DNA from 2 places in the Muricoprocola aceti genome. Region 2 is predicted to be linked to the other one. Evidence: riboswitches for the same ligand, from Rfam matches in the RefSeq annotation. Region 2 holds a riboswitch; the other holds the start of a gene.

Region 1 (4,419 bases), on a different contig from region 2:
TAGCAGGTAATAATGATATACTGGGAGATCTGCCAAAAGAAAAAGAACTGGAATTATGCGATCATCATATCCTTCTTACACACGGACACTATTATTATGTGTCTCTGGACACCGGAATGCTGGGAAGCGATGCCGGAGCAAGGGGATTTGACATTGTTCTGTATGGTCATACGCACAGACCGAAGATCGAAGAACGAAATGGTGTCATTCTGGTGAATCCTGGAAGTGTGGCTTACCCAAGACAGGAAGGCAGAAAACCAAGTTATATTATTATGCGCCTGGAAGAGAATGGGGACACTGATTTTGAAATAAAATATCTGGAAAAATAGAGAAAATAGAAGAACATAAGCTCGGAAAACCGCATAAAATAAGGGAAAAAGCGGAATTTGCAAAAAAATGAAAAAAATTAAAAAAAGGTGTTGACTTTTTAGAGACATTCATATATAATTCTATTTGCGTCAAACGAAAGCACAAAAACAAAAGTGCTTACGGGGTGTGGCTCAGCTTGGCTAGAGCGCCTGGTTTGGGACCAGGAGGTCGCAGGTTCGAATCCTGTCACCCCGACTGATGCGGGTGTAGTTCAATGGTAGAACACCAGCCTTCCAAGCTGGATACGTGGGTTCGATTCCCATCACCCGCTTATGAGTCTGTAGCTCAGCTGGATAGAGCAACGGCCTTCTAAGCCGTGGGTCGGGGGTTCGAATCCCTTCAGGCTCGTTTTACTTTGCTTATCGCAGAGTAAACGTCATGATTACATGAACGTTGTATGGTGGGTATGGCGCAGTTGGCTAGCGCGCCAGATTGTGGCTCTGGAGGCCAAGGGTTCGAGTCCCTTTACCCACCCTGCCGTTACGGCGACCAATTGGGCTATCGCCAAGCGGTAAGGCACAGCACTTTGACTGCTGCACTCGCTGGTTCGAATCCAGCTAGCCCAGTTCATATTTATGGAGCATTAGCTCAGTCGGTAGAGCACTTGACTTTTAATCAAGTTGTCCGGGGTTCGAATCCCCGATGCTTCATTTGGACGTATCCGATCTGGATACGTTTTTTCATATCAATAAAGACTGCGCGGATATGGCGGAATTGGCAGACGCGCCAGATTTAGGTTCTGGTCCGGGAGGGTGCAGGTTCAAGTCCTGTTATCCGCAGTGAAAGAGGGACTCTGAGAGGAGTCTCTTTTTTGATTCATGATAACGGAATGTTCGTAGAGTGCGCCTTCTGTTATTTGTAATACATAGTACATTTTGTATGAGAAAAAAGAAAAATGTTGAAAGATAAAACGAAAAAAATAAAAAACAGGATTGACAAAAAGAAAACAAACCAGTATAATGATGATCAAAGGAAAGAATTGTTAATAAGTAGAGTAGATACTGTACGTTAAGTGTCATCAGACGGGAAGACTTCTGATGAACGAAGGTGTTTACACCGCGTTATAGCATCGCTTCCGCTACTGCGTAAAAGAAAGAAGTTTGGTATATGTTTTATATCAGATTATTTGCTTTGCGCAGCATTTTTTTGCCTAAAAATATTTAACATATTATATAAGAATGGAGGAATCGACAATGGGATACAAGTCAGACATCGAGATTGCACAGGAGACTACAATGGCTCCAATCACAGAAATTGCAGAAAAGGCCGGTATTGATGAGAAATATCTGGAACAATATGGTAAGTATAAAGCAAAAATCGACTATAATTTATTAAAAGAAAGTAATGCTCCAGATGGAAAACTGATTCTGGTAACGGCAATTAACCCAACACCGGCAGGAGAAGGAAAGACAACGACAACAGTTGGTCTTGCTGATGGTATGCAGAGACTGGGTAAGAAAGTTATGGTAGCACTTCGTGAACCATCCCTGGGACCTGTATTTGGTGTAAAAGGCGGAGCAGCAGGCGGTGGATATGCACAGGTAGTTCCAATGGAAGATATCAACCTTCATTTTACCGGTGACTTTCATGCAATCGGTGCTGCAAACAACCTGCTGGCAGCAATGATTGATAATCACATTTTCCAGGGAAATGCACTGAACATTGATCCTAGAAAGATCACATGGAGAAGATGTGTGGATATGAATGACCGTCAGTTGAGAAATGTTGTAGACGGACTTGGCGGAAAGACCAATGGTATGCCAAGAGAAGACGGATATGATATTACTGTTGCATCTGAGATCATGGCTGTTCTGTGTCTGGCAAGCGACATTACAGATCTGAAAAACAGACTGGCAAGAATCATTGTTGGTTATACATATGGTAAAGTAGCAGAACAGAAACCGGTAACAGCTGGTGACCTGAATGCACAGGGTGCCATGGCAGCACTTCTGAAAGATGCTCTGAAACCGAATCTGGTTCAGACTCTGGAACACGTTCCAGCCATTGTTCATGGTGGACCATTTGCAAATATCGCACACGGATGTAACTCTGTAACAGCAACCAAGATGGCTCTGAAACTTGCTGATTATGCAATTACAGAAGCAGGATTTGGTGCTGACCTGGGTGCTGAGAAGTTCTTGGATATTAAGTGCCGTATGGCTGGTTTAAAGCCAAGTGCAGTTGTTATCGTTGCTACTGTACGTGCATTGAAATATAATGGTGGAGTACCAAAGGCAGAGCTGAATCATGAGAATCTGGAAGCACTGGAAAAAGGTCTTCCAAACCTGTTAAAGCATGTAAGCAATATCACAAACGTATACAAGCTGCCTGCAGTGGTTGCTATTAATGCATTCCCAACAGATACCAAAGCAGAACTGGATCTGGTAGAGAAGAAATGTAAAGAACTGGGCGTTAACGTTGCACTGTCTGAAGTATGGGCAAAGGGTGGCGAAGGCGGAATCGCACTGGCAGAAGAAGTACTGAGACTGGTAGAACAGCCTAACGATTTCACATATGCTTACGAACTGGAAGGAACCAGCATTGAAGATAAGCTGAATGCGATTGTTCAGAAGATCTATGGTGGAGACAGAGTTGTCCTGACAGCAAATGCACAGAAGCAGGCAAAACAGCTGGAAGATATGGGATTTGGCAATTGCCCGATCTGTGTAGCTAAGACACAGTACAGTCTGACAGATGATCAGACAAAACTGGGAGCACCGACTGGATTTGAAGTAACTGTTCGTAATCTGAAGATCAGTGCAGGTGCAGGATTTATCGTAGCTCTTACCGGAGAGATTATGACAATGCCAGGTCTTCCAAAGGTACCGGCTGCAGAAAGAATTGATGTAGACGAGACAGGTAAGATTACGGGTCTGTTCTAATTAAATAAAATTAAAGACGGATAAAGACAGGAAGGAGGTCGATTTCGTACTAAGGGAGGAAATCGGCCTTTTTCCTGTTCTCATAGTTTCAGGATGATGAGGGAGGATGCGATATGTTTAAAGAGGAATATCAGGCAGTAGGTAATGTAGCAAAGGGAAAAGTTGCTTTATTGGAAAAGAATCCACTGGCTTATGTGCTGGCTTCGATTCTTGCTGGCTTATATATTGGATTTGGCAGTATTTTAATGGGGTTTGTGGGAGGATGCCTGACCGGACAGCCGGCACAGAAGCTGGTATGCGGTATTGTATTCTCGGTAGGTCTTTGTTTTGTAACGATGGCAGGCGCGGAATTGTTTACAGGTAACAATTTTGTGATGGCATCAGCCAGCATGCAGAAGGCAGTCAGCTGGGGGCAGACTGTAAAACTCTGGATCGTCTGTTATATTGGCAATCTGATTGGCTCCGTCATTGCATCAGCAATTTTTACCATGACCGGAATCTGTAGCAGCAATGAAGCAGTTGGGGAGTTTTTTGCAAATGCAGCAGCAGGAAAAATGGCAGGAACACCAGCTAATCTGTTTGCAAAAGCAATTCTCTGCAATATTCTGGTATGTATTGCAATCTGGTGCGGAACAAAGATGAAGTCAGAAGGCGCAAAGATGTTCATGAACTTCTGCTGTGTAGGAACTTTTGTAACCTGCGGATTTGAGCATAGCATTGCAAATATGACATTTTTATCCATTGGCTTGATGAACCCAATGGGAAAAGCAATCACCATGGGTGGATTTTTCTATAACCTGGGTATTGTTACTCTTGGAAATATGGTAGGTGGAATCTTGTTTGTTGCTGTTCCTTATTATGTTATTTCCAGAGAAAAATAGTGAATAGTAACAAAAATAGATACAAAGGATGTCGACTATGTAAAACAGGGTTGAGACATCCTTTTTTTTATGGTATAATTCAAAGATAGGTTGTCACATATTGCAGATGAAACGGAGGATAAACCATTGAAACGACCGAGAAAGAAATTATGTTGGCTGCTTTTGTTCATGATGCTTTTTATAACAGGGATGGGGAGCCAGATCAGTGCGGCTTCGCTGGAAAATGTGCTGAAGGCACCAAAGGCGGCAGCGGGAAAACTGGTGACTGATAAAAAAGGAGTGCGGTA
Region 2 (4,419 bases):
GCGGTGTGCCAGCCGCGGCTGATTTCGACAGATACCGTATCCAGAGGCAGACCAATCGGTGCCCATGGTTTCTTAATGGTCAGATCCACCTGAGAAACCAGAGGATAGGTAAGAAGAATCGTAGCAGCCACTTCTTCGGCGATCCGTTCCAGCAGCTTCCAGGTATTATCGCATACAATTTTTTTGATCAGATGGCTGACTTCACCATAGTGCACGGAAGCAGTCAGATCGTCAGTCAGTCCCGCTTTTCTGGTGCTTGTATGTAATACTGCAGTCACCAGAAACTTTTGACCAAGTACATTTTCTTCTGGAAATACACCATGATTGGCGTAAATCTCCAGATCCTTGATTGTAATCTTATCCATATGTATTACCTCAGTTAAGCATTTAAAATAGCTTTTGTCATGTCAATAATACGTTTGTTCTCTTTTACATCGTGTACACGTACAAAGGCACATCCGCGAAGCATACCGATCACAGTAGTAGAAAGAGTACCTTCCACACGCTGATCAACCGGAAGATTTAAGGTATTACCGATGACAGATTTTCTGGAAGTGCCAAGAAGAACCGGGAATCCCAGAGGAAGCAGTACATCTACATGGTTGATAGCTTCCAGATTCATCTCATAGGTCTTACCAAAGCCTACACCCGGATCCAGCATGATCTTATCATCTGCCACACCGGCTTTTCGTGCGATAGCTATGGATTCTTCCATATCTTTTACCATATCCTGAAGAAAATTGTCATAGACGGCTTCCTTGCGGTTATGCATCAGACAGCAGGCTGACTGATACTTTGCAGTCATTTCGGCAACTTTGAAGTCAAACTTAAAGCCCCAGATATCGTTGACCAGATCAGCACCGGCCTGAAGAGCTGCCTCTGCCACATTTCCCTTATAAGTATCAATGGAGACAGGGATGTCGAAACGGGACTTTACTGCCTCGATGACCGGGGTCACACGGGCAATCTCTTCCTCATCAGAGAGCACAGTATATCCTGGTCTGGTAGATTCTCCTCCGATGTCAATGATGGCAGCACCATCTGTGATCATCTCTTCTGCATGACGGAGAGCCTCATCCATATGGTTGAAACGTCCGCCATCTGAGAAAGAGTCTGGGGTAACATTCAGAATGCCCATAATATATGTTTCATTTGCTGTATCAAATTCATGATTTCCAATTTTCATAACAGGAACTCCTTTTGATTTTATCTAATAGTCAATTTCCATATTTTTTTTCGATAAAGGCCAGTTACATTCCCTGCTGGCAGGACAGCAGAAGCAGTTGCGGGACTGCTTGTCAGCACGGTACAGATAACGGGCAAGATGTGATTCACCATGATTTTCATTACCCCTGTGATGGAGGATCGCATCCTGGATCGCCAAGATGTCTCTGTCAGAGAAGCCGCAATCATTCAGAATGGTCTTAGCCATTCTGGCACTTGCGATATCGTGGGGCGTTCCCTTTGCGATCTGTTCATATCTGCCAATGTCATGTAAGAAAGCAGCAGCGTAGATCAGTTCCTTTTCGAGACCAGCGGAATCTTCCAGATTATACAGATACATGAGCCTGGCTACATCCAGAAAATGCTCGACAGTATGGCGACAGAAGATGCGGTCCTTTTCGGCATCCATCAGGAGCGATAGCTGTTCCTGATAAAGCGGATGGGTAAAAATATCCTGTATCCGTTTCATAGATCAGCCTTTCACCATCTGCAGGAATGTCTGCTGCAGAGTGAAGTCTTCGGCAAAAGCACCACGCACAATGGTGGTAACTGTCTTACTGCCAGGCTTCTGGACGCCACGCATGGTCATGCACATATGTTCGGCTTCGATCATGACCATAACGCCCTTTGGCTGCAGGTATTCTTCCAGTGCATCGGCAATCTGTGCAGTCAGATTCTCCTGAATCTGAGGTCTTCTGGCAAATACTTCCACCGTTCTTGCCAGTTTGCTTAAACCTGCCACACGCTGATCTGGAATGTAGGCAACGTGTGCCTTGCCATAAAATGGGAGTAAATGATGCTCGCAGGTTGAGTAGAAAGTGATATCTTTCTCTAATACAATATTATTATTGGTTGCATGGAACTGCTTGGAAAGATGGGTAGCTGCATTTTCGTAAAGACCGCCGTAGATCTGTTCACACATTCTGGCAATACGATCCGGTGTATCCAGCAGCCCCTCTCTGTGAATATCTTCTCCGATGCCCTCCAGCATAAGGCGGACACCTTCTTTAATCTTTTCGTGATCCATCATCATAATGATAAGTAAACCTCCTGAAATGATAGTAATCAGAATGTTTCCAAAGAGTTGAAAAATGACATAAAAAAACATCCTGATCAAGTAATAAGTTACAAAAATTTACTGTCCCTTCACAATCAAGATGTATGGCATCTATATGTTGCAACGGGTGCGAATCTCATATCGTAAGACGAGCTTTTCGTTTCTATGGCAACTCCCCATCCACGGAACACTTGACGCATGAAATCCTATTTTGCATAATAGCTTCTGTCTGGTATTTTACCAGTCGCAAGGATTATAGCATTAAATAAGTAGATAAGCAACATATAAAACAAGACTTTTTCAAAAAAAATTGAAATAATTTTAAAAAAGTACTTGCATTTTTGAAAAAGTTAGTATAGAATACATTGTGTTGTGACATTGGGCTATCGCCAAATGGTAAGGCAACGGACTCTGACTCCGTCATTTCAAGGTTCGAATCCTTGTAGCCCAGCTTTTCAGAGATGTTCGTTTGAACATCTCTTTTTTTGTACGAACGACGAAAAACCCACTTTGCATCCATTACTTTTTTTGTTATAATCCATTGCAGGATAATATTTAATTACAGGAACAAAAAGGAGATAGCTATGCCGTATCAGTTTCAGAGTCGTATCCGATATAGTGAGACCGGAGAAGAGAAGAGCCTGACCCTGCCGGGGCTGATCAATTATTTCCAGGATTGCAGTACATTTCAGTCAGAAGAACTGGGGAATGGTGTAGATGATATGCTGGCAAAAGGTAAAGTATGGGTGTTGGCTTACTGGCAGATTGAACTGGTGAGACTGCCTGTACTGGGAGAAGAAGTGACAGTTCAGACCTGGGCTCACGCATTTAAAGGGTTTCAGGGAGAACGTAACTACCGTATGCTGGATAGGGGTGGCAGAACACTTGCCTGTGCCAATTCCCTTTGGATCTACGTAGATCTTCACACTGGCCATCCGGTGCGGGTAGATCAGGAAGTACAGGAAGCCTATCCAATGGAACCAGCGCTGGAGATGGGGAAGACTTCCCGTAAGATCAAGATACCGGAAGGCGGCGTGGCCAGAGAAGCATTTAAAGTATGCAGACATCATCTGGATACGAACCATCATGTGAACAATGCACAGTATATTGATATGGCACAGGAGTATATCCCCAAGGACTGGAAGATTGCCAGAGTAAGGGCAGAATATAGGAGCCAGGCTGTACTGGGAGATGTGATCTACCCGGTGATCAGTGCAGGAGAGGACTATGTGACGGTGGATTTGCGTGGTGCAGAAGGCAGATCTTTTGCAGTAGTGGAATTTTGTAAAACAGGAAAGACAGATTAGGTGAAGAATATATGTTAGAATTAGGAAAGAGACAGGCATTAAAGATTGTAAAAAGAACAGATTTTGGAGTATATCTGGCAGAAGAAGGCGCAGAAGAGGAACGTGTGCTTCTTCCAAAGAAGGAAGTACCTGAGCATGCCGTGATCGGTGACGAACTGAATGTATTTTTATATAAGGATTCCAAAGACCGGCTGATTGCCACTACCAGACAGCCGAAGCTGGAACTGGGACAGGTGGGAATGCTGAAAGTAAAAGAAGTGGCAAAGATTGGAGCATTTCTGGACTGGGGACTGGAAAAAGATATTCTGCTTCCGTTTAAGCAGCAGACCAGGAAAGTGCGCGATGGAGAGGAATGTCTGGCAGCATTATATGTAGATAAAAGTGGCCGTCTTTGTGCCACGATGAATGTTTACGAATATCTGCAGACTGATTCGCCATACAAGAAAGACGATCATGTGACAGGGACGATCTATCAGATCAGTGAACGATTCGGGGTATTCGTGGCGGTGGACAATCGTTATTCCGGTTTGATTCCACAGAAAGAAGCAGCGGGAAAGTATCGGATCGGAGAGGAGATTTCTGCAAGAGTAACCGGAGTGAAAGAAGATGGCAAGCTGGATCTGTCTGCAAGAGAAAAGGCGTATCTGCAGATTGATGAAGATGCGGAAGCTGTGATGCTGGCGATCGAAGAATTTTCAGGGGTGCTTCCGTTCACAGATAAGGCATCTCCGGAAGTCATCAAGCGAGAGATGGGATTAAGCAAGAATGCATTTAAGCGTGCAGTTGGCCATTTATTAAAAGAAGGACGCATCGAAATTACGGAAAGAGCAA

The links. A riboswitch is a leader RNA that binds a small molecule or an ion and turns the genes downstream of it on or off. The one in region 2 is predicted to bind tetrahydrofolate.
Region 1: linked by a shared signal. The riboswitch ahead of OCV47_RS05165 (formate--tetrahydrofolate ligase) and the one ahead of folE (GTP cyclohydrolase I FolE) in region 2 are both predicted to bind tetrahydrofolate.

Annotation. Positions count from the first base shown of each region.
Region 1 covers NZ_JAOQKE010000004.1:2,075-6,493, reverse strand. The annotation lists gene OCV47_RS05205 (metallophosphoesterase family protein) at 1-329, shown strand, start outside; tRNA gene OCV47_RS05200 (tRNA-Pro) at 490-564, shown strand; tRNA gene OCV47_RS05195 (tRNA-Gly) at 570-640, shown strand; tRNA gene OCV47_RS05190 (tRNA-Arg) at 644-717, shown strand; tRNA gene OCV47_RS05185 (tRNA-His) at 770-843, shown strand; tRNA gene OCV47_RS05180 (tRNA-Gln) at 864-935, shown strand; tRNA gene OCV47_RS05175 (tRNA-Lys) at 947-1,019, shown strand; tRNA gene OCV47_RS05170 (tRNA-Leu) at 1,069-1,148, shown strand; THF riboswitch at 1,358-1,452, shown strand; gene OCV47_RS05165 (formate--tetrahydrofolate ligase) at 1,563-3,251, shown strand; gene OCV47_RS05160 (formate/nitrite transporter family protein) at 3,365-4,132, shown strand; gene OCV47_RS05155 (SGNH/GDSL hydrolase family protein) at 4,259-4,419, shown strand, end outside.
Region 2 covers NZ_JAOQKE010000025.1:10,593-15,011, forward strand. The annotation lists gene folK (2-amino-4-hydroxy-6-hydroxymethyldihydropteridine diphosphokinase) at 1-365, opposite strand, end outside; gene folP (dihydropteroate synthase) at 380-1,186, opposite strand; gene OCV47_RS14025 (HD domain-containing protein) at 1,211-1,693, opposite strand; gene folE (GTP cyclohydrolase I FolE) at 1,697-2,254, opposite strand; THF riboswitch at 2,401-2,497, opposite strand; tRNA gene OCV47_RS14035 (tRNA-Gln) at 2,661-2,732, shown strand; gene OCV47_RS14040 (acyl-[acyl-carrier-protein] thioesterase) at 2,866-3,588, shown strand; gene OCV47_RS14045 (CvfB family protein) at 3,600-4,419, shown strand, end outside.